3 regions of the Streptomyces sp. NBC_01808 genome follow, and region 1 is predicted to be linked to each of the others. Evidence: riboswitches for the same ligand, from Rfam matches in the RefSeq annotation. Region 1 holds a riboswitch; each other region holds the start of a gene.
What was found. Region 1 has a riboswitch for cyclic di-AMP ahead of OG946_RS21180 (M23 family metallopeptidase). Riboswitches for the same ligand answer to the same signal wherever they lie in the genome.
Positions count from the first base shown of each region.

Region 2: it holds a riboswitch for cyclic di-AMP, as region 1 does, so the genes downstream of both, OG946_RS04210 (LysM peptidoglycan-binding domain-containing protein) here and OG946_RS21180 (M23 family metallopeptidase) in region 1, are expected to answer to the same signal.
Region 3: it holds a riboswitch for cyclic di-AMP, as region 1 does, so the genes downstream of both, OG946_RS12995 (transglycosylase family protein) here and OG946_RS21180 (M23 family metallopeptidase) in region 1, are expected to answer to the same signal.

Region 1 is NZ_CP109072.1:4,786,647-4,794,333, reverse strand. Features, by position in the region: partial or broken gene OG946_RS21195 (DUF397 domain-containing protein) at 1-115, shown strand, start outside; gene OG946_RS21190 (hypothetical protein) at 537-1,295, shown strand; gene OG946_RS21185 (VOC family protein) at 1,347-1,712, shown strand; gene OG946_RS21180 (M23 family metallopeptidase) at 1,918-3,039, opposite strand; cyclic di-AMP (ydaO/yuaA leader) riboswitch at 3,051-3,193, opposite strand; gene OG946_RS21175 (PP2C family protein-serine/threonine phosphatase) at 3,448-4,746, opposite strand; gene OG946_RS21170 (cytochrome P450 family protein) at 5,186-6,457, opposite strand; gene OG946_RS21165 (RNA-guided endonuclease InsQ/TnpB family protein) at 6,586-7,461, shown strand; gene OG946_RS21160 (cytochrome P450) at 7,567-7,687, opposite strand, start outside.
Region 2 is NZ_CP109072.1:1,047,503-1,055,189, forward strand. Features, by position in the region: gene OG946_RS04175 (PQQ-dependent sugar dehydrogenase) at 1-1,704, shown strand, start outside; gene OG946_RS04180 (sugar phosphate isomerase/epimerase family protein) at 1,796-2,764, shown strand; gene OG946_RS04185 (hypothetical protein) at 2,940-3,365, opposite strand; gene OG946_RS04190 (ATP-binding protein) at 3,362-3,814, opposite strand; gene OG946_RS04195 (helix-turn-helix domain-containing protein) at 4,050-4,910, shown strand; gene OG946_RS04200 (DUF397 domain-containing protein) at 4,911-5,159, shown strand; gene OG946_RS04205 (hypothetical protein) at 5,492-6,136, shown strand; cyclic di-AMP (ydaO/yuaA leader) riboswitch at 6,240-6,414, shown strand; gene OG946_RS04210 (LysM peptidoglycan-binding domain-containing protein) at 6,422-7,321, shown strand; gene OG946_RS04215 (FadR/GntR family transcriptional regulator) at 7,405-7,687, opposite strand, start outside.
Region 3 is NZ_CP109072.1:3,049,031-3,056,717, reverse strand. Features, by position in the region: gene OG946_RS13005 (cytochrome P450 family protein) at 1-701, shown strand, start outside; gene OG946_RS13000 (transglycosylase family protein) at 800-1,834, shown strand; cyclic di-AMP (ydaO/yuaA leader) riboswitch at 2,043-2,207, shown strand; gene OG946_RS12995 (transglycosylase family protein) at 2,284-2,967, shown strand; gene eno (phosphopyruvate hydratase) at 3,285-4,568, shown strand; gene OG946_RS12985 (FtsB family cell division protein) at 4,679-5,146, shown strand; gene OG946_RS12980 (DUF501 domain-containing protein) at 5,250-5,786, shown strand; gene OG946_RS12975 (Ppx/GppA phosphatase family protein) at 5,783-6,709, shown strand; gene OG946_RS12970 (ASCH domain-containing protein) at 6,701-7,087, opposite strand; partial or broken gene OG946_RS12965 (hypothetical protein) at 7,084-7,687, opposite strand, start outside.

The DNA.
Region 1 (7,687 bases):
TGTTCCTGTGCGGGACAGCAAGGATCCCGGTGGACCTGCCCTCGCGTTCTCTGCCGAGGGTTGGCGGGCCTTCGTTGCGGGCGTTCGGGACGGGGAGTTCTCCGAGCGCTTCTGACCTGTCCAAAGGCCCCTGGTGCGGGAGTTATCCACAGGGGGAAGCGGAGGGTGGGGATCCGGGAGAGGGTGGGGGCATGACGGGGGAAATTGGGTCGCTGGGTGCGTTGGCGGCGGGGAATGGTGGGGTGTTGGTTTGTGCCGAGGCTTTGGCGGCCGGGTGGTCGTCCGGGGTGTTGGTGCGGCGGTTGCGGAAGGAGGGGTGGCGGAAGGTTCGGGCCGGGGTGTGGGTGGAGCCGGGGCGGGTTGGGGATCTGCGGCTGCGGTTGCGGGTGGCTCAGGCCGGGCGGCCGGAGCTGGTCGTCAGTCACAGTGCGGCGGCTCATCTGCTCGGGGTCGAAGTGCTCGCTGTGCGGCCTGAGTTCACGCACGTGCGGGGGCGGGGGCGGGCGCCCGAGGGATGCGTGCTGCATCGGACCGCGGTGAGTGACAGGGAGATCGTCAACGTCGCCGGGCTGCGGGTCACCGACGCCGCGCGGACCCTCGTCGACCTGCTGCGTACGGCGGAGCGGGATGCGGCGCTCGTGGCCGTGGAGTCCGCCTTGACCCGGCGGCCGTTGGGGCCCGGCGGTGGGTGGCCGCGGAGGTGGCGGGAGCAGGTGACCGATCTGCATGCGGTCTCCGAGGCCCTTGCCGGGATCGGGCAGCGGCGAGGTGTGGTCCAGGCGCGGCAGCGGCTGGCGCTCGTCGATCCGCGCTCCGGGTCGCCCGCGGAGACCGTGGCGCGGCTGCGGATGTACGATGCCGGGCTGCGGCCGCTCAGCCAAATGCCGTTCACCGCGCCCAACGGCCGGCGGATACGGGTGGACTTCTTCTTCCCGGCGGCGGGGCTCGTCGTGGAGATCGAGGGCTACGGCTTCCACGGCAGCCGGGCCGCTCATCTCGCCGACGTCGAGCGCTTCAACGACCTGGGGCGCTGTCCCGAGGTCCGGCGCATGCTGCGGTTCACCGCGGCCGACGTCTTCGAGCGGCCCCAGCGGATGCTCCACACCATCCGCGCCGCCCTGGGCGAGATCGCCGCCGGGGAGTCCCGTGGCACCGCCGCCGCCGGGGAGTCCCGTGGCACCGCCGCCGGCACTGCCGCGGCTGCTCATGCGGTTGCCGGTGCGGCAGCCCGTGCCGGCGCCGCCGCCAGTGCCGCTGCCTCGGACGCCGCTGCCAAGGCCACCGCGGCTGCCTGAGTCGCCGCCGGTTTACCTGCGGTGTCCGAGGTGCGTGGCAGGGTGACCCCCATGGACGCCTACGTCAGGAACATCGTGCTCGACTGCGCCGACGCCCGTCAGCTCGCCGACTTCTACACGCAGTTGCTCGGCATGCGGGTCATTCGCGAGGACTGGATGGTGATCGCCAAGGACGAAGGCAGCTTTCCACGGCTGGCATTCGAGGAAGTCGAAGGCTACCGGCCGCCACTCTGGCCGGACCTCGATCGCACCTACCCCCAGCAGATGCACATCTGCTTCGGCGTCGACGACTCCACCGCCGCGGGCGAGCTGGCGCTGCGGCTCGGGGCCACGCGGCTCTCCGAAGAGGGAGGCAGTTGTCCGGTGTTCGCCGATCCCGCCGGGCATCCGTTCTGCCTCTGCGGGCCCGGGGAGTAGGTCCCGGGAAAATGCCGACGGCCCTGGTGTCGGGGGGTCGGCCACCAGGGCCGCCGGCGGTCTCGGTGCGCGCTCGGACGCCACGGGGGAAGTTGCGTTCGGGCACGCCGGAGACGTGGGAGAGGGGTTTATGGGGGCTTGCGGTCCGTGCGGCGGGCCGTCGGTCCCGGCCACCGGGGCCGGGGCGCTGGGCCCGCCGGGTCGATCAGACCGGGGCGCCGTTGTTGCGCAGCCAGGCGAGGGGGTCCACTGCGTCCCCGCCGCCGGGTCGTACCTCAAGGTGCAGGTGCGGGCCGGTGACATTGCCCGTGGCGCCTACGCGCCCGATGACGTCGGCGGTCGTGACCTCGCCGGAGGACTGGATGATGGAGGACAGGTGGCAGTACCAGACTTCGGTGCCGTCTTCGAGCGTGAGGACGATGCGGTAGCCGTACGAGCCGGCCCAGCCGGCCTCGGTGATCGTGCCGCCGTGCACGGCCTTGACCGGGGTGCCGGTGGAAGCGGCGAAGTCCTGGCCCGTGTGGCCCGCGGCCCACATGTCGCCGGACTCGCCGAACGTCGAGGTGAGCGTGTAGTTCGCGACCGGGGCCACGTAGCTGGCGGCGAGCTTGGCGAGGCGCTCGGCCTCCGCCTTGCGGCGGGCCTCCTCCTCCGCCTTGCGGCGGCGCTCCTCCTCCAGGCGGCGCTGGCGCTCCTCTTCCTGCGCCTTCGCCTCGGCGGCCTCCTCGGCCGCCTGCTGGGCGGCCTCGGCCTCGGCGGCCGCGCGGGCAGAGGCGTCGGCCTCCGCCTGCTGCTGCTCGGCCTGCTCCAGGATGCGCGCCCGCAGGGCCTCGCCGGAGTCGGCGGGCTGGTTCGCGGTGTCGGTGTCGCTGGCGTAGCTGACCTGGGTGAGCGGAGCCGTGGTGACGACCGTGTCGGAAGCGGGCTCCTCCTCGCTCGGCATCAGGTCGCCGACGCCCGGCAGGCTCTCCGCGTCCGGGAGTTGCGCGCTTATCTGGCTCGCGACGGTGTCGACCTGGTCGGGCATGGATATCGCGACCGGGGGCTTCTCCTGCGCCGTGGCCATGCTGCCCGCGCCGACGGCGGCGAAGACGCCCACGCCGAGTACGGCGCCGCTGCGCGCCATGCTGCCACCGCGCTGCCGGGGGAGGCGCCGGCGGCCGCGGGAGGGAAGGTCGTCCTCGGGGAGGACTTCGTCGACCGGCTCTTCGGCGGCGTAACCGGTGGGCGCATACCCCTCGGGGGCGTAGCCGCCGGACGCATAGCCGTCGTAGCCGTAATCGTCATAGCCATGGCCGTAGCCAGGCCCAGACCTGTAGGACGCCACGAAGGCGTACTCCTTTCCTTCCTTCTCGCCTACCGGGTTAGCTGACGGGTTCGGAGCAGGAAGGTCTCCTACGGGCCGCCTCCTCGCGGAGGTTGGCCCGATTCACCCCAAGGTGGTGGTTCCCCGGTTCCCTAGGTGTTGCCGTTGCTGCAGTTGTGACGTGCGGGATTCGGCGACGGCGCACGGTGCCGCCTCTTACGACGGCAGTGACGACCGCGCTGCGTTACCGCACGCTAGCGGACGACGGCGTTCGATTCCAAGTCGTTCCCGTTATTCAGTTGTGCTTTGCCGCGGACGATCCGGGCATGCACCAGCGGAAACGGACAAGTTGACGGCCCGACTACGTGCAGTGAGGTCCGGTCGTTAGCTGATCGTGCATCAGTTGTTATGCGGAGGGGTGCTATTCCACTACGGAGTGTGAATAGCCGAGGGCGAGTCCGGCGGCTCTCCGAACGGTGTACGGGAGCGGGCGAGGGCGAACAGCGCCATGTCGTCCGCGACCCTTCCGCCCGTATGGCGGGTCACGTCGTCCAGGAGGGTGTCCAGGAGTTCGTGCGGGCCGTCGAACAGCCGGCCGTCCAGCCGGGTCAGGGGGTCGTAGAAGACACCCGCCTTGTTCCGCGCCTCGGTCACGCCGTCCGTGAACAGAACGAGCGCCGCGCCCGGCGGGAACGCCACCTCCATCAGCTCGTCCGGCCACGTACCCAGGTCGCCCATGCCCAGCGGCAGCGCGTGCTCGTGCGGGTGCAGCGTGCGTGCCGCGCCGTCCGACCCCAGCAGCAGGGGCGCCGGATGGCCGCGGTTGAGCAGCCGCAGCGCGCCGCCCTCGCGGTCGACCTCCGCCAGCACCGCGGTCGTGAACCCCTCCACCCGGTCGAGGCCGCTGCGCCCCGTCTCCTGGCGCTGCAGCGCGCGTTCCAGCCGCCGCGCGACTCCTTCGAGCCCCGCCTCCTCCTCGGCCGCCTCCCGGAAGGCACCGATGACGACCGCCACGGACTCCACCGCCTCCAGCCCCTTGCCGCGTACGTCGCCGACGATGCAGCGCACGCCGTACGGGCCCTCCTGCACGGCGTAGAGGTCGCCGCCGATCCGGGCGTCGGCGTCAGCGGCCTGGTAGCGGGCGGCGACCCGCAGCGTGCCGAAGCCGTCCGGCGGATTCGGCAGCACGGCGCGCTGCGCGGCGACCGCGACGTGGCGGGCGGAGGCCAGCCTGCGGTAGTTGCGCTGGATGAGGAGGTTGATGCCGATCGCCAGGGCGCCGAGCACGACCTGCGACACCATCTGGGTGAGCGCGTCGGGGCCCGTGGCGGTGCCGTTGAGGATTTCGAGCGTGACGTCCACCACCAGGGCGGCGACGGCAACGACGACGGTGCCGCGCAGGGTGAGCAGCGCAGCGGCGACCAGCGGGGTGGTCTCGAATATCGGCGAGGACCGCAGCCCTTCCGGCGTGAACCAGAAGAACACCGCCCCCACGACGATCAACGCGGCCGGCAGCCACCGCAGCACCCAGCGGACCCGCCGCTCACCGCCGGGGGCGTCGGGGCGGCGGGTCCGGACCGCCAGGTCCAGCGCACCGCTTCCCACGCGGTAGGCCCGCCCGTTCTCGTACGGGGCGCGCCCCTCGCCGTGCGAGCCGCGCTCCGCGTCCTGCGGACCGCCCTCGGCCTGCCCCGCGCTCTGCGCGCCGTCCTCCCGCACCGGCTGCACCTGCCCTTTCCTGCGCTGCCCTTCCTGCGCTGTCCTCCCTGTACGGCCGACACGCGGGCGCTTGCCATCGTCGTTCAGGGTTCCGCGGCCCGGGCGGGACGGCGACCGGGCGGGGCCCAGGCGGGTTACAGGTGGCGTTTCGGGCGTCATTGCGGCCAGGGTGTGAGGGCAGACGAGTCGCGGACCGGCGGACCGCACGCAGAGGGTACAGCCGAACGGGTATAGGGCCGCCCGGCTCCGGCGCGCGCGGCGCCCGCGCGCGCCCCCGCTCTCCCGGCGCCCCACGCGCCCCTCGGACAACTGACGTCATCTGTCAGCCGTCAAGCGTCAGTCGCCGTCAGGCGCCAAGGCGTCCGGTGCCAGCCGGCGCCAGGCGGCGCCAGGCCGCGCCAGGCCGCGCCAGGCCGCGCCAGGCCGCGCCAGGCCGCGTCAGCCGGCGTCAGGCGAGGCGTACCGGGAAGGACTCCAGGTCGTTCTGCGTCAGTACCGGCAGGTTGCGCAGCTCCCCCAGCGGCACCGCCGCCCGCAGCCCCGGGAACCGGGCGAAGAGCGCCGGCAGCGCCACCGCCGCCTCCAGCCGGGACAGCGCCGCGCCGGGGCAGATGTGCGGCCCGTGCCCGAAGGTCATGTGCCGGATCGGCGTCGCCCGCGTCACGTCGAAGGCGTCCACGTCCGCCCCGTGGTGCCCGGCGTCGCGCCCGATCGCGCGGTACGAGATGACGACGCCCTCGCCCTTCTCGATCACCGTGCCGGCGATCTCGATGTCCTCCGTCGCGAACCGCATCAGCAGGTGGGTCACCGGCGGGTCGTAGCGCAGCGCCTCCTCGATCGCCGTCTCCCACGTCACCTTGCCCTCGCGGACCAGGCCGAGTTGCTCGGGGTGGGTCAGCAGTCCGCGCACGGTGGTGAGCAGGAGCGTGATCGTGGTCTCGTGCCCGGCGGCGATCATGGACTTCAGGTTGCCGACGACCTCTTCCTCCGTCAGCGGCTCGCCGCCCTCGTCGGCGAGGATCAGCGCGCTCGTGAGGTCGTCGGCGGGCTCGGCGGTCTTCTGCCGCACCATGTCCGTGAACACGCGGTCGAGTTCCGCCATCACCGCGAGCCGCTCGTCCTGCGGCGTGAGCATGGAGAAGAAGGCTTTCCACAGGCGCATCTGCCGCGGTATCTCCGATTCCGCGACGCCCATGAGCGCGCACACCACCCGCATCGGCAGCGGCTGCGCGAAGACCTCCTTGAGGTCGACCACCCCGTCGCCCTCGGCCGCCGCGGCCTCCAGGGAGTCCAGCAGCTCGGCCGTCACCCGCTCGACCACCGGCCGCAGCGCGTCGAGCCGCCGCGGCGTGATGGCCTGCGCCGTCTTGGCCCGCAGCCGCCGGTGCTCGGCGCCGTCGACCGTGAACATCGACCGGCCCGGGTTGACCATCCCGATCAGCGGCCACTCCGCCGTGACCTCGCCGGTCTGCCACAGCCGCCAGGCGCCGATGTCCTTGACCAGCCGGGCGTCGGTGAGCAGTTGGCGGGCCTCGGCGTGCCGCGTGACGGTCCATGCGGGCGCGCCGAGCAGTTCGATCCGGGTGAGCGGGGCGGCGGCGCACAGGAGCGCGGTCTCGCCCGCGAGGTCGCGTACGAGCGGGTCGATGGCCAGCGGCCCGGGGAGGGCCCCGGAGCCGGTCGGGGCGGCGGCGGAGCCGGCGGCGTGCGGGCAGTTCACGGATGACCTTCCGAGGAGGCCCCGGCCTTCGGGTCGGGGCAGAGTCGAATCCTGATGCTGACGTCGGGGAGCAGAGCGGTTTCCGCAGCATAGGAGGGGTTGTCAGTGGCTGCCGGTAGGTTGCGTGCATGAAGCTGGTGGTGCAGGTCAGGTTGCTGCCGACGCCCGAAGATGCGTCGGCACTGCAACGGACGCTGCACGCCTGCAATGCCGCGGCGAACGACGCCCGCACGGTCAGTATCTGGACCACCGCCGGGCGCCTGAAGGGCCTGTGTTACGCCGGGCATCCGGAGCAGGTGGCGCTGCTGGTGAAGTACCGCAAGGGCGAGAGTGATCTCGTGCACCGTGCCGGGAAGTGGCTGCTCCTCGCCGTTTGTGAGGTGCCCGAGCCCACGGTGTCGGAGCCGAGGGGCTGGGTCGGTGTGGACCGGGGCATGGCGAATCTGGCCACCGCCAGCGACGGCACCAATTACCAGGGTCGTCGCCTTGGGCGCTACCGGCGCTGGCGGGCCCGTAAGAGGGCGGAACTGCAGGCCAGACAGACCCGCAGCGCATCCCGGCGGGCCAAGCGGATGGCCCGCCGGGAGACCCGGCATGCCGCCCACACCAACCACGAGATCAGCAAGGAGATCGTGGCCGTCGCACAACGCACCGGACGCGGCGTCGCCGTCGAGGACCTCGGCGGAATCCGCGAACGGGTACGGCCTTCCCGCGACCAGCGGGCCGCGCTCTCCTCCTGGCCGTTCCGACAGCTCGGTGAGTACCTGGCGTACAAGTGCCGCCGGGCCGGTGTGGCGTTTCTCGAAGTCGACGCCCGCCATACCTCGCAGCGCTGCCCGCGCTGCGGCCATACCGAGCGCGGCAATCGGCCGACCCGGGATCACTTTCGTTGTCGTCGGTGCGGGCTCGCTGGCCCGGCCGACCACGTCGCCGGGGTCAACGTGCGTGAGCGCGCACGCCTGGCGTGGGGCTTCGTCAACAGTCCCGCACTGCAAGAGACCTAGCACCTCCTCTCCTGTGGTGGATGCGACCCGTGGCCGTCCTGTCGTAGGGGGCAGCCGGGAGCGCGAATCGGTGTGAAGACCAACCAGGCCATCAAGCCCGACCCTTCAGGACCGAGAAGTTGACGGGTGACCTCCTGCAGCGCGTACGGGGGTGAAGGTGACCGGCAGGGCGGTCATGCCGCGCAGGAACGCGGACGGCCGCCGCACCAGCGTCCGGGCCGGCACG
Region 2 (7,687 bases), 3.7 Mb from region 1:
AACGAGGGGGACGCGCCCTTCGAGGGCACACAGGCGGACTGGGATCGCTACAAGGGCCACCTGCAGCTCTCCCGGTACAAGCTCAAGGGCGACACCCTCGACCTCACCACCGAGCAGAAGATCCTCCAGGTCCCGGTGGACCGCGGCATCTGCTGTCACGTCGGCGGCGACATCGCCTTCGACTCCGACGACAACCTGTATCTGACCACCGGTGACGACACCAACCCGTTCGAGTCCGACGGCTTCACGCCGATCGACGAACGGGACAGCCGCAACCCGGCGTTCGACGCCCAGCGGACCTCCGGGAACACCAACGACCTGCGCGGCAAGGTGCTGCGCATCAAGGTCCGCGACAACGGCTCGTACGCGATACCCGACGGCAACCTCTTCAAGCCGGGAACGGAGAAGACCCGGCCGGAGATCTACGCCATGGGCCTGCGCAACCCGTACCGGATGGAGATCGACCCGCAGACAGACGCCGTCTACGTCGCCGACTACTCCCCCGACGCCCGCGCGGCCAGCGACACCCGCGGTCCCGCCGGGCAGGGCAAGTGGCTGGTGCTCGACAAGCCCGCCAACTACGGCTGGCCGTACTGCGCCACCGCGAAGATGCCGTACAACGACTACGACTTCGCCACCAAGACCTCCGGCGAGCGGTTCGACTGCGCCAAGCCGGTGAACACCTCGCCGCACAACACCGGCCGCACCGAGCTGCCCGGGGTGGAGCAGCCGGAAGTCTGGTACTCCTACGGCCAGTCCGCGGAGTTCCCGGGCCTGGGCACCGGCGGCATCGCCCCGATGGCCGGACCGGCGTACGAGTACAAGCCGGCGACCGAGTTGCTGAACCGGGCCGTGGCCTGGCCGAGGTACTACGACGGAACGCCGCTGTTCGCCGAGTGGGGCCGGGACTACATCAAGGAGTTCAGGCTCGACCGCTCCGGCACCGTGGAAGCGATCAACCCGGTCGCCCAGGGGGTCGGGAAGCCGCCCGTCGACAACCCCATGGACCTGGAGTTCGGCCCGGACGGCGCCCTCTACGTCCTGGAGTACGGCGACGGCTACTTCTCCGAGAACCCGGACGCGCAGCTCTCGCGGATCGACTACATCGGCCGCACCGGCAACCACGCGCCGAAGCCCGAGCTGACCGCCACCCCGGTCAAGGGCCTCGCGCCGCTGACCGTCGGATTCTCCGCGGCCGGTACCACCGACCCGGACGGCGACCGGGTGCGCTACGCCTGGGACTTCGACGGTGACGGCAGGACCGACTCCACCGACGTCAGCCCCTCGCACACGTACACCGAGGACGGCACCTACAAGGCGGCCCTGAAGGTCACCGACAGCAAGGGCCGGGCGGCGTACAAGGACGTCGACATCACCGTGGGCAACCAGGCCCCGGTCGTGACCCTCGTCAAGCCCGTCGACCAGCAGGAGTTCCACTTCGGCGACGCGGTGCAGTTCGAGGTCACGGTTTCCGACGAGGCCGAGGTGGACTGCAGCAAGGTCCAGGTGCACTACATCGTGGGCCATGACGCGCACGGCCACCCGCAGAGCACCACCGCGGGCTGCAGCGGCACGATCCAGACCGAGCCCGTGGCGGGTCACGACCCGTCCGAGGGCAACGTCACCGGCGTGTTCGTCGCCGAGTACACCGACCCGGGCGGCCTCACCGGCAGCGACCGGGCGGTCATGAAGATCGTCGGCTGACCTTCCGGTACGGCGCGGGGTGGCGTGCGCACGTACGCCACCCCGCGGTTCCCACCCCGTCCACACCCGAACTTCGCAGGAGAGATCCGACATGAGCAAGCCCAGCCTGCACCGCCGTGGATTCCTCAGGGCCGCCGCCGGCACCGCCGCCGTGGCCGCGGGCGCCGGGGCCTTCGCGGCCCCCGCCGCCGCCGCCCAGACCGACGGCCACGGCGGCCTGATCCCCCGGGGCCGTATCGGCCTGCAGCTCTACAGCGTCCGCGACCAGATCCAGCAGCGCGGCTTCACGCCCGTGCTGACCGAGCTGGCCGCGATCGGCTACAAGCACATCGAGTTCGCCGGCTACACCTCGCCGGCCGAGCCGGACATGACCGTCCCCAAGCTCCGCAAGCTGCTCGACGACAACGGGCTGGTCGCCGGCGGCGCCCACCTCGGGCTCGACGCGCTGCTCAACGCGAGCACCCGCGAGCGGGAGTTCGAGAACGCCGCCGCGCTCGGCATGGACTACGTCGGCACCGCCAGCGACTTCCCCGGCCGTACGGCGGCGGAGATCCAGGCCGGCGCCGACCGCTTCAACGAGTCCGGCGAGGTGGCCCGCGGCTACGGGCTCAAGGTCTACCAGCACAACCACACCAACGAGTTCGGCCCGGTCACCGACCGGCCGGGCAAGCGGCGCCACGACCTCTTCCTGAGCGGCACCGACCCGCGGTACGTCTTCCTGGAGCTGGACATCCTCTGGGCGTTCGGCGCCTCGGTCCGGTTCCGCGACCAGCTCGGCGAGTTCGACCCGCTGGACTACGTCAACGCCGCCCCGCAGCGCTACATCGCCTTCCACGTCAAGGACGGCGTGCGGGACCCGGCACTGACGAACCAGTACCGCGACGTCGTCTTCGGCCAGGGCGAGCTGGACTTCCGCCGCTTCTTCAGCGGGCTGCGGGCGCCGGGGCTGCCGCTGTACTTCTGGGAGCAGGACCGCGCTCCGCAGGAGCCCCAGGGCTCGATCTGGGCGGCCGAGACCAGCTACGACGCGATGGTGGCGCTGCAGGGCCGGGACTACTGAACCCCGGCACCGCGCGCTAGGCACCGCACGCACGAAGGACACGATCCGCGGGACCCGCGCCGCCGCCGACGGCGGCGCGGCCCGCGGTTTCGTCATTCCCGCGGCGGGCCGGCCCCGGGCTCCTCCCCCGCAACCGAAACAAGGAGGTGCCCGCCGGCCGGTCCGCCGCGGGTGCTCAGGCGGCGTCGCTGCGGCCCGCGGCCGCCCGGGCGACGTCGCAGGACCAGGCGGGCTCGACGCCGGTGCGCCGGCAGATGCGCAGGAAGAGCGGGATCGGCGGCGTGTACGGAACCCCGTCGGCCGGCCGGTGCACCAGCCGGGGTACGGCCGCCGGCCCGCCGGTGCCGGCGGCCGCCCCCGAGATATCGGCGCCCGGAGCGTAGTGCACGCTCCGCGGCCACTGCAGGCCGAGGCCGGAGCCGGCCGGCACGATCCACCACCACCGGCTGCCGTCGGCGAAGACGCAGCCCACGCGGGGAAGCCGGGCCATCACGTCGTAGCCGATCCGCTGCGGTACGCCCACCGCGTCGCAGCCGAGGGCCGCGGCGCCCGCCCCCGGTACGGCCAGCCGGAGCCGGCCGCCGGGCTCGGTGCGCATCATCCGGCCGCCCGCTCGCCGACCGCTGGGCCGGCCCCGGTACGGGTACCGGAAGCGCGCGGCGCGGCGGCCCCCCCGGCCGCCGACACCCCGCGCTGCAGCTCCGCCCAGACCACCAGACCCGGGCCGGGCCGCGCGTCGTATGCCCCCCAGCTACTGCTGACCGCGGTGACGAGCAGGAGCCCCCGACCCTGCTCGTCCGCGGACGACCGCTGCACCCGCAGGCTTCCCGGCTCGACACCCTGATCGGTGACGGCCAGCCGCAGGCGGTCGGCGCTGCAGCGCAGTTCGCACCCTATGCGCCGACTCCCCGTATGCAGCAGTGCGTTGGTCACCAGTTCCGAGAGGACGAGGGTGGCACTGTCACCCACCTCGCCCTCCACCCCCCAGCGGCGCATCTGCTCGCGGGCCAGCCGGCGGGCGACCGTAACGGCGTCCGCCTGACCTGGCACCTCGAAACCGCACCGCACCGCATCGACCCCCGAACGGAATCCCGGCAAGCCGGGACCCTGTGTCACGACCCCCGTGTGATGCGGCTGTGTGGACTGGCTCACATCCCAAACTATGGCCCCGCCGCGGCCACTTGGCAACCCCCACTGTGAATTTTTCAGAGTTGCCGTTGCACTGTGTTCGCCAAGCCCGAGGCGTGGCACACTGCTTGAGGCAGTTCCGACAGGGAGGTATGGCGTGAGCGAACCGCGGTCTGCGCCGACCGTGGGGCAGGTCGTGCTCGGCAAGCGACTCCAGGAGCTGCGCGAGCGGGCCGGGCTCAAGCGCGAGGAAGCCGCGAAGACCCTGCGCGTCGCCCCCGCCACCGTGCGCCGGATGGAGACCGCCGAGGTCGCGCTGAAGGTCCCGTACGTGCAACTGCTGTTGCAGGCGTACGGCATCGACCAGGAGGAGATCGACACCTTCGTCGCGCTGACCGAGGAGGCCAACGCGCCCGGCTGGTGGCAGCGCTTCCACGACATCCTGCCCGACTGGTTCAGCATGTACGTGAGCCTGGAGGGCGCGGCGTCGCTCATCAGGTCGTACGAGCCGCACTTCGTGCCCGGTCTGATGCAGACCGAGGACTACGCGCGGCACGTGCTGAAGGTCGGCTCCCTCGGCCGGGTCGCGCCCGCGGAGATCGAGCGGCACGTCGCGCTCCGCATGGAGCGCCAGGACCTGCTCACCCGCGAGGACGCGCCGCGGTTCTGGGTCATCGTGGACGAAACGGTCCTGCGCCGCCCGGTGGGCGACGGCGCGGTGATGCGCGCGCAGGTCGACCGGCTCCTCGACATCGCGTCGCTGCCCAACGTCACGCTCCAGATGGCGGAGTTCCGCACCGGCCACCATCCGGGCACGTACAGCCCCTTCGTCCTCTTCCGGTTCGCCATGCCCGAGCTGCCGGACATGATCTACACCGAGTACCTCACCGGCGCCGTCTACCTCGACGGCCGGCACGAGGTGGCCACACACCTCGCCGCCCTGGACCACATGGCGGCCCAGGCGGCGACGGCAAAACGCACGAAGGAAATCCTCCGGGACTTCCGCAAGGAGCTGTGAATGGAACGCATTTACAACGGCATGCCGGCGGCGGACCTCGGCACCGAGGGCTGGCACAAGCCGTGGAGCGGCGGCAACGGCGGCAACTGCGTCGAGGCCATGAAGCTGCGGGACGGCCGGATAGCGGTACGGCACTCGGCGCACCCCGACGGTCCCGCCCTCATCTACACCCCCGGTGAAATGGACGCGTTCATCGAGGGTGCCAAGGCCGGCGAAGCCGACTTCCTGCTGTCGCGGAGCCCGGCGTGACCGCGTCAGGCGCGGTGCCCGCGCACCGGCTGCCGCGCCGCCCGGTCCACTCGCCGTCCCAGCCGGACGGCGAGCCCATCCCGGCGAACGGGGGTGTGGCCCAACCGCACTGACGTGGGCCACCGGCCGGGAGCACAGAGAGGGAGGGGACACCCCGGGGGGGTCCCCTCCCTCGGCGTTTGCCGGGGTACGGGCGCGCAACGCCGCCCGGGGGCACGGCAGATGAAATTCCAGAAATCATGAACCGTGGGTGTCCGCACCGCTGCCTTCCGCAGGGTATCGGCGTACGGTATGCCCCCGATGGCCCTCGTCAGCCCCCGGGGAGGCCCGCGATGAGCGCATCTCCACCCCCGTCCACCGGCGCGGAACCGCCGGCGGTCCGCGTCGGGGTGCTGCTCCCCCGGCTGCCCGAGGAGCCCGCGGCCTGGCTGGCGGAGTGCGCGGCGTACGACTCGGCGGGCGCCGACGCGCTGTGGCTGGACGGCGGTCCTGACCCGGCGCACGACGTGCTGGCGCTCGCCGCCGCCCTGGCCGCCGCCACCGGCCGGGCGAGGCTCGTCGTCGCGCTGCCCGACAGCGTCCCGCAGGCCGCGCTGCTGGCCCGGGCGCTGGCCACCGTGGTGCTGCTCAGCGGCGGCCGGCTCGCGCTCGCCGCCGACTCCCGGCGGTGCGCCGAACTCGGCGCCGTAGCACCGACGGTGCCCGCCTTCCGCCGGCTCGCGCCCGCGGGACCCGGCTACGAGGAGCCGGGCGCCGGGCGCTGGACCCCGGCGGCGGCGCCCGCAGGCCCCGACGCCTGGCGGACCGCGCTCGCCGGCGCCGCGGAGCGCGGGGTGCACGGTCTCGTCGTACCGGCCGGACAGCCCCTGTTGGAGGCGCTGCACCTCAGCGTGAGTGCCGAACGTCACACGCGCCCCAACCGCCCCACGCGTGCGCGCGTCACCACGGAGCGTCAGACTACGTGTGGATCCTCGTGATCCTCTTGTGATCTGCCGTTCGATCTCCTAGTGTCCGAGACGTTCGCAGACGCGAGCGCCGCGCTCCGGTACGCCGAATCCTGCCCGTCGGAGCCCGGATCCGTCGTCCCCACAGCCGTTCGGGCAGGAGCGGGGGAACCACTTCTCCGTCGGCAGGAGCACGGTGGCAGAACCGCACCGCACTCCCCGACTCGGGGTGAAGCCGCACAGCACGACGCGGCCGGGCAACTCCAGCCCGAACCCGACAGCTCACCTCGCAGGCGTCGGAGAAAGAGCGAGCCAACCATGGCCGGAACCGGCACCCGGCGCGCGCCCAAGTCGCGCTCCACCCGCCGCTATGCCGCCGCCGCGGGGGTGGGCATAGCCCTGCCCGTCGCCGGCGGAATCGCGGCGACCGCCGCGCACGCCTATACGGTCGAGAAGGGCGACACCCTCTCGGAGATCGCCGAGGACAACGGATTCGGTCCCGACTGGCAGCGGCTGTACGAGGCCAACAAGGAAGCCGTCGGCGACAACCCCCACCTGATCCTGCCGGGCCAGGAGCTGGACCTGGGGGACAAGAAGGCCGAGAGCAAGCCTGCCGAGGCCGACCAGACCGCCGCCAAGACCGAGCAGAAGCAGCAGCGTTACGTCGAGCACACCGTCGGCGCCGGCGAGACGCTGGCCAAGATCGCCGCGAAGTACGACGTGCCCGGCGGCTGGCAGCGGGTGTACGTCGACAACGAGAAGGCGATCGGCGACAACCCGGCCGCGCTGAAGGTCGGCACCGAGCTGCGCATCGACACCGAGGGCGGCAAGGTCGACAAGTCGATCGACCCGAACGGCTCGTCGTCCTCGGGGAGCTCCGGCGGCTCCGGCGGCGCCACCGAGGCGTCGCAGGCGAGCGTCCCGACCACCGAGTCCGGCATCCAGGCGGCGGCCAGGGAGATCGTGCCCGCCGACCAGTTCACCTGCTTCAGCAGCATCGTGGAGCGCGAGAGCGGCTGGGACCACACCGCGACGAACCCCAGCTCCGGCGCGTACGGCCTGATGCAGGCGCTGCCGGGCGACAAGATGGCCTCGGCCGGCGCCGACTGGCGGACCAACCCGGTCACGCAGATCAAGTGGGGCCTGGACTACATGAACGACCGCTACGGCAGCCCGTGCGGCGCCTGGGAGTTCTGGCAGGCGAACAACTGGTACTGATTCCGGGGGCGATGGCCCGCGGGAGTCTTTTTCGCCCCGTCGCGCGGATCCGTCCGCGCGGCGGGGCGCGTTCGTCGTACGGGCTACGCCCCGGCCGCCCGTTCCGCCGCGGACTCACCGGCGGACCCATCGGCGGACCCATCGGCGGACTCACCGGCGGACAACTCGGCCAGATCCCGGGCCGCCTGGGCGAGGAGCCGGTGCATCGCCGCCTCCGCGGCGTCCGGGTCCTGCGCCCGAATCGCCGCCAGCACGGCGCGGTGGCCCGGCACGGGGTCCTGCGGGTGGTGTCCGGGGCCGTGCACCAGGCGGTCGCGCGCGGCCAGGCCGCTGGCGAGGACCTGATCCATGCGCTCCAGCAGCTCG
Region 3 (7,687 bases), 1.7 Mb from region 1:
GCCCGCGCGGCGGCGTCGCGCGCGCGGTGAAGAAGATGCGCGCCTACCTCGCCGAGCTGATCCACCGCAAGCGCGCGGCGCTCGGCGGCGGCGACGCGGCGGACGACGACCTGATCTCCGGCCTCATCCGCGCCTCGGACGAGGGCGAGAAGCTGACGGAGAGCGAGGCCGCCGCCATGGCGTTCATCCTGCTGTTCGCCGGCTTCGAGACCACCGTCAACCTGATCGGAAACGGCACGTACGCCCTCCTCACCCACCCCGCCGAGCGCGCCCGGCTGGCCGCGGATCCCGCGCTGCTGCCCTCCGCGGTGGAGGAACTGCTGCGCTACGACGGCCCGGTGGAGCTGGCGACGTGGCGGTTCGCCACCGAGCCGCTGGAGATCTGCGGGCAGCGCATCGCCGTGGGCGACCCCGTGCTCGTCGTGCTGGCCGCCGCCGACCGCGACCCCGCGCGCTTCGCAGACCCCGACACCCTGGACCTGTCCCGGCGTGACAATCAGCACGTGGGCTACGGCCACGGCATCCACTACTGCCTCGGCGCCCCCCTCGCCCGGCTGGAGGCGCAGACCGCCCTGGGTACCCTGCTGCGCCGCCTTCCCGACCTGCGGCTGGCGGGCGAGACGTCCGAATTGCGGTGGCGCGGTGGGCTCATCATGCGGGGCCTGCGGACGCTGCCGGTGCACTTCGGGCGTTCGCTGTGATCTGCGCGTGACTATCAGGCGATCAACTTGTGATCGGGGGTGATTCGGTATTAAGTTCGGCCACTGGCTCGAACACACAGGGAACGAAAGGCACTCGCATGCGCTCGGGTAACGGACGCCACCGACGTCCCCGCCAGGCCCCCGCGTTCGTCGTCGCGGCCGGTGCGACCGGGGCGGGTCTCGCCCTGCCGCTGCTGGGCGCGAGCGGCGCGAGCGCCGCCGACGCCGGCACGTGGGACCGGGTCGCCGAGTGCGAGAGCGGCGGGCTGTGGAGCGCCGACGAGGGCAACGGGTACTACGGCGGCCTGCAGTTGACGATGGACATGTGGCAGGAGTACGGCGGCGAGGAGTTCGCCTCGCAGCCCGACTACGCCAGCCGCGCGCAGCAGATCACGGTCGCCGAGCGCATCCTCGCCGGCATGGGCGCCGACAAGGCGTGGCCGGAGTGCGCCCAGGACGCCGGGCTGGACGGCGACGACGGGGTGCCGGAGGTCGACCCCGGCGCCGAGTTGCCGCTGCTGCCCACGGAACCGCCCACCCTCGCCCCGAGCCCGGATGACGACTCCCGGGGCCAGGACGAGGACGGGCGTACGGACCGCGAGGACGAGCGCGACGGCAAGGACGGCGAGGGCGCCGGCAAGCATCGCGGCAGCCAGGACCCGGGCGAGCGCGACGGCGGCCCCGGCGAGCGGACCGGCCCGGACGACGACACCACCTCCGGCGAGGGCTCCGGCCGGCACCGCGCCCCGGACGCCTCCGCGACCCCGACCCCCTCCGAAGCCCCGTCCTCGCCCGGCGCTCCCGAGGCCCCGCGCGAGGCCGTCGAGACCCCCGGCGCCTCCCAGTCGCCCGATGAGACCGAGCTGCCGGAACCGGGCCGCGAGTGGATCGCCGAGATCCCCGGCGACGCGGACAAGCGCGGCGAGGACCGCAAGGGCGACGCCTCGGGACGCGACGCCGCGGCGGACGGCGGCAGTTATACCGTCCGACCGGGTGACACCCTCTCGGAAATTGCCAGAGAGCATTCCCTGTCGGGCGGATGGTCCGAGTTGTACGACGGGAACAAGAACTCCCTCGGTAAGGACCCCGACACCATCAAGCCTGGTCAGGAACTCGAATTGAGCGGGAACTGAACAGTCGGCGGGTGAAGTCGGCGCGGATTAGTCATATTTGACGTAATCGGCTGACCGGGCTACCTGACGGACGTAAAACCGGGCGTGGCATTTTCCGGGGTCTTTGAATCGCACACGCCTATGTGCTTACCGTCACATTGCTCGCCAACGCGAGTCCCGGTGATCGCCTCACGCCGAATCCTGTCGGCGTTCACCCGGGCCACCTGTGCATGAAGCACCGCTGACAGGAGCGGGGGACCCACGGTAAGCGCCGCTTCGGTCCAACGAGAAGGCGGACCGGACGGCTTGGGGTCAAGCCGCACGCATGACGTACGGCCGGGCACTCACAGCCCGCACCCGACAGCTCACCTCGCAGGCGTCGGTGAGAAAAGAGCATCATGCTTCTTCCTGCCGGAACGGGTAAGCACCGCCGCCCCGCCGCACAGGCACGCCTTGGCACACACTCCCGCATGGCCGTCCTCATGGGCGCCACCGGAACCGCGATCGGGCTGCCGGTGCTCGGCGCCCAGCACGCGTCCGCGGCGCCCATCGATACGTGGGAACGGGTAGCCGCCTGCGAGTCCAGTGGAAATTGGGCGACGAATACCGGGAACGGCTATTTCGGCGGCGTCCAGTTCTCCCAGCCGAGCTGGGAGGCCGCCGGCGGCCGGAGCTTCGCCACGCGCGCCGACCTGGCGTCGAAGCAGCAGCAGATCGCCGTCGCGGAGCGGCTGCTGTCCATGCAGGGCCCGGGCGCGTGGCCCAACTGCGGCCCACGCGCGGGCCTGGCCGCGGGCAGTCCGGCCACCGGGCAGATCATCCCACCGGCGCCGCAGGAGGCCCCGCAGCAGCAACCGGAAACCCAGCCGCAGCCGGCCCCGCAGGCGCAGGAACAGGCCCCGCAGGCGCAGGAACAGGCGCCGCAGGAGGCCCCGCAGGGCACCGAGGCCCGCGGTGCCGCCGAGCAGACGCAGCCGGAGTCCCGCACGGTCTTCCGCGGCTTCTACTACGAGGTCCGCGAGGGCGACACCCTCGACGACATCGCCCGGCGGCACGGCGGGGAGAACTGGCAGCAGTTGTACGAGGACAACAAGCCGGTCGTCGGCGCGAACCCGGACCTGATCCGGCCGGGACAGAAGCTGAAGGTGGACTAGCCCGGCGCGCGGGCGGGCCGCACCGGTCCACGGACCGGCCGGCCCGCCCGCGCCGTGTGCACCGCCGCCGCCTGCCGCCCCCTGGTGCCGCCTGCCGCCCGGCACGCCGCCGCGGTACGGCGCGGCCGTCCCGGCCCGTCCGGTGCGCGGGCCGGGACGACCACGCCGTACGCCACCCGCCACCGCGGTCCTCCTCCCCGCTCCCCGGCCCGAACCGTCTCGTACCGCGGAATGCGGCCGGGTGCGCGCCGGGGCCGTCACCCGGGGCGGCTAGGCTCAGGGCGGAACCCGTAGCGAATCCCTCCGAAGGAGACACCGTGCCGTCCATCGACGTCGTCGTAGCCCGAGAGATTCTCGACTCCCGCGGCAACCCCACGGTCGAGGTCGAGGTCGGCCTCGACGACGGCAGCACCGGCCGTGCTGCCGTTCCGTCCGGCGCCTCCACCGGCGCCTTCGAGGCCCTGGAGCTGCGCGACGGGGACAAGGCCCGCTACGGCGGGAAGGGCGTCGAGAAGGCCGTGCTCGCGGTCATCGAGCAGATCGGCCCCGAGCTCGTCGGCTACGACGCCACCGAGCAGCGTCTCATCGACCAGGCGATGTTCGACCTCGACGCCACCCCCGACAAGTCCTCCCTCGGCGCCAACGCCATCCTCGGCGTCTCGCTCGCCGTCGCGCACGCCGCCTCCGAGGCGTCCGACCTGCCGCTGTTCCGCTACCTCGGCGGCCCCAACGCGCACGTGCTGCCCGTGCCGATGATGAACATCCTCAACGGCGGCAGCCACGCGGACTCCAACGTGGACATCCAGGAGTTCATGATCGCGCCGATCGGCGCCGAGTCGTTCTCCGAGGCCGTCCGCTGCGGCGCGGAGATCTACCACCAGCTCAAGGCCGTCCTCAAGGAGCGCGGCCTGTCCACAGGACTCGGCGACGAGGGCGGCTTCGCGCCGAACCTCGACTCCAACCGGGACGCGCTGGACCTCATCATCGAGGCGATCCAGAAGGCCGGCTACACCGCGGGCCAGGACGTCGCCCTCGCGCTCGACGTCGCCGCCTCCGAGTTCTACAAGGACGGCGTGTACGTCTTCGAGGGCAAGGGCCGCTCCGCCGCCGAGATGACGGAGTACTACGAGCAGCTCGTCGCGGACTACCCGCTGGTGTCCATCGAGGACCCGCTGTTCGAGGACGACTGGGCCGGCTGGCACGTGCTGACCGAGCGCCTCGGCGACAAGGTGCAGATCGTCGGCGACGACCTCTTCGTCACCAACCCCGAGCGGCTGCAGCGCGGCATCGACGAGGGCTCGGCCAACGCGCTGCTGGTGAAGGTCAACCAGATCGGCTCGCTCACCGAGACCCTGGATGCCGTCGAGCTGGCGCAGCGCAACGGCTTCAAGTGCATGATGTCCCACCGCTCCGGCGAGACCGAGGACGTCACCATCGCCGACCTGGCCGTCGCCACGAACTGCGGCCAGATCAAGACCGGCGCCCCCGCCCGCTCCGAGCGGGTCGCCAAGTACAACCAGCTCCTGCGCATCGAGGAGATCCTCGACGACGCCGCCGAGTACGCGGGCCGCAGCGCCTTCCCCCGCTACAAGAACGGCTGAACGGACCGACCCGTACGACATCGGCGTCGGACGCACCCGGCCCCGGCCGCACCGCGTAAGGTGCGACCGGGGCCGACCACCGCTTGCCGCCCGGGGAGGACGCGACGCACATGGCCAGGGAGCGCTTCTCCACCACCACCCGGCTCAAGCTGCTCGGCGAGCAGGCCGTCAGCCGGGTCTCGGAGCGCGTCTACCGCGCGCGCCCGCCGCGCCGCAGCCGGCTGACGGGGCGGGCCGCGGTGCTCGCGCTCGTCGTCTGCTCGCTGGTGGTGGCGCTCGCGTACCCGCTGCGCCAGTACATCGCCCAGCGCGCCGAGGTCGCCGAGCTGGAGCGGGAGAAGGCGCAGGCCGAGCAGCGGGTCGAGGAGCTGCGGGACGAGAAGTCCCGGTGGAACGACCCGGAGTACGTGCGCCGGCAGGCTCGCGAGCACCTGCACTACGTCCTGCCCGGCGAGACCGGCTACCTGATGCGCGACGGCACCGGCTCCGCCCGCTCCGGCGAGGAGGGGGAGGCGGTGGACAGGCCGTGGTACGAGAACCTGTGGGACGGCCTGGACGCCGCGGACGGCCGGCGCTGAGGCGCGTACGTACGCGAACCTGCGCCCGCCGCGGTACGCCGGCCTGACGCAGGCCGCCTGACGCCTGACGCCGGAAGCCGACCGCCCGGCTGAACGAGGAGAGATGGACAAGCCCCCGCCGCCCAGCGAGCACACCCCCGCCACCGCGGCCGACGCCGCCGCCGTGGCCGCGCAGTTGGGCCGCGCCCCGCGCGGCCTGCGCGCCGTGGCGCACCGCTGCCCGTGCGGCAACCCGGATGTCGTGGAGACGTCCCCGCGGCTGCCCGACGGCACGCCGTTCCCGACGCTGTACTACCTGACGTGCCCGCGCGCGAACTCCGCGATCGGCACGCTGGAGGCGGACGGCGTGATGAAGGAGATGACGGCCCGGCTGGCGGCGGACCCGGAGCTGGCGGCGGCGTACCGCGCGGCCCACGAGGACTACCTCGCCCGCCGCGACGCGATCGCCGAGCTGGCAGGCTTCCCGAGCGCGGGCGGGATGCCGGACCGGGTGAAGTGCCTGCACGTGCTGGTCGCGCACGCGCTGGCGGCGGGGCCCGGGGTGAACCCGCTGGGGGACGAGGCGCTGGCGATGCTGCCGGAGTGGTGGGCCAAGGGCCCGTGCGTGACGCCAGAGGAATCCGGGGAGGATGAGGCATGACCCGAGTGGCTGCCGTGGACTGCGGTACGAATTCGATCCGCCTGCTGGTCGCGGACGTCGACACGCGGTCCGGCGAAGTGAAGGACCTGGACCGCCGGATGGAGATCGTCCGGCTGGGCCAGGGCGTGGACCGTACGGGCCGGCTGGCGCCCGAGGCGCTGGAGCGGACCTTCGCGGCCTGCCGCCGGTACGCGGAGATCATCGAGCGGCTGGGCGCGGTCCGTACCCGGTTCGTCGCCACCTCCGCCTCGCGCGACGCGGAGAACCGCGAGGACTTCGCCCGCGGCGTGGAGGAGATCCTCCGGGTCCGCCCGGAGGTCATCACCGGCGACGAGGAGGCCGCGCTGGCCTTCACGGGCGCGACGAAGGAGCTGTCGGGACGGGTGCCGGGGCCGTACCTGGTGGTCGACATCGGCGGCGGCTCGACGGAGTTCGTCGCCGGCACGGACGACGTGGCGGCGGCCCGCTCCGTCGACATCGGCTGCGTCCGCCTCACCGAACGCCACCACTTCGCCGACCCCCCGACGCCGGCGCAGATCGAGGCGGCGAAGGCCGACATCGCCGCGGCCCTCGACACCGCGGAAGCCGCGGTCCCGCTCCGCGACACCGCCACCCTGGTCGGCCTCGCCGGCTCGGTCACCACGGTCGCGGGCATCGCCATGGACCTCCCCGCCTACGACACGATGGCCCTGCACCACGCCCGCGTCCCGGTGGCCCGCATCCGCGACATCACGAACTCCCTGCTCAAGGCCACCCACGAGGAACGAGCCGCCATCCCGGTCATGCACCCGGGCCGCGTCGACGTGATCGCCGCGGGAGCACTGGTCCTGCTGTCGGTCATGGAGCGCACGGGCGCCCCCGAGGTGATCGTCAGCGAACACGACATCCTGGACGGGATCGCATACCGGTCCGCCTCAGCCTGATCGAGGCCGCTGACCTGCCGTAACGCGGGTGATGCTGATGGCGAGGGCGCCGAGTGCTTCCTTTTCAGGGCCGTAGATGCTCCGCATGTTCGCGAGCTGCTGCTCGCGCGAGGCTGTCGGGTTGACGTTCTCCGGGCCCTCGCCGTCGAGCAGCGCCGCGAAGGTCGGGTATTCGGTGACCCTGGTGACCCGTACGTCGACGGTTTCCTCGGTGCCTTTGACCCGGAACCGGATCACGTCGCCCGCGGCGAGGTCGGCGAGGTCGGCGAGGTGCGGATAGTTGACCCTTACCTCGATGGATTTTCTCCCCGCTGCGACAAGATCGAAATATCGCCGGTAGAGGTTCAGCTCGTGAACGCGAGCCGTGGTTCCGGTCATGGGGCGGGAACGCTCCTAGTCGCTGGTGCGGACATCATCCGGCCGACTTCGCCGGCCGAGTACGAACGGAAGAAGTGCCGTGGGTCTGAGAGCACGATCTCGGTCATGCCGAGCAGGCGCTCGACGTAGTCGGCTAACGTGCCGGGCCATTCTCGGGTGTCGAGCATCCACGGCGCCGCGCCGTCCGGCGAGGGCGCTTGCCCTTCCCGAATGAGGGATTTCGACAGCTTGGTGCCGGTGTCCGTGACGACCTGCGGGCAGAACAACCGGGCGGGAAGCTGCTCCGGGGCGAGGCCGACGGCCTGTAGGGCGCCGTCGACGAGCTGCGAGCCGAACACCCAGTCGCCGCCCTTGACCATCACGTGCAGCGTGCCGCTGTGCTTGTCGCCGAGGGACAGCTCTTTCACGAGGTTCCGGTAGAGGGTGGCGAGGTCGAGGTACCCGCTCACCGGCAGGAGCGATGGTGACTTCGTACGCGCCATGGCGCAGGCACTCGGCCGTCACGACCGCGTCCGCGCGGCTGCTGTTGCGTACGCGCGTGCGCTCGGCGTACTTCTCGGACCAGCCGCATCCCGATGCGGGGCACGGCACGCGGAGGTG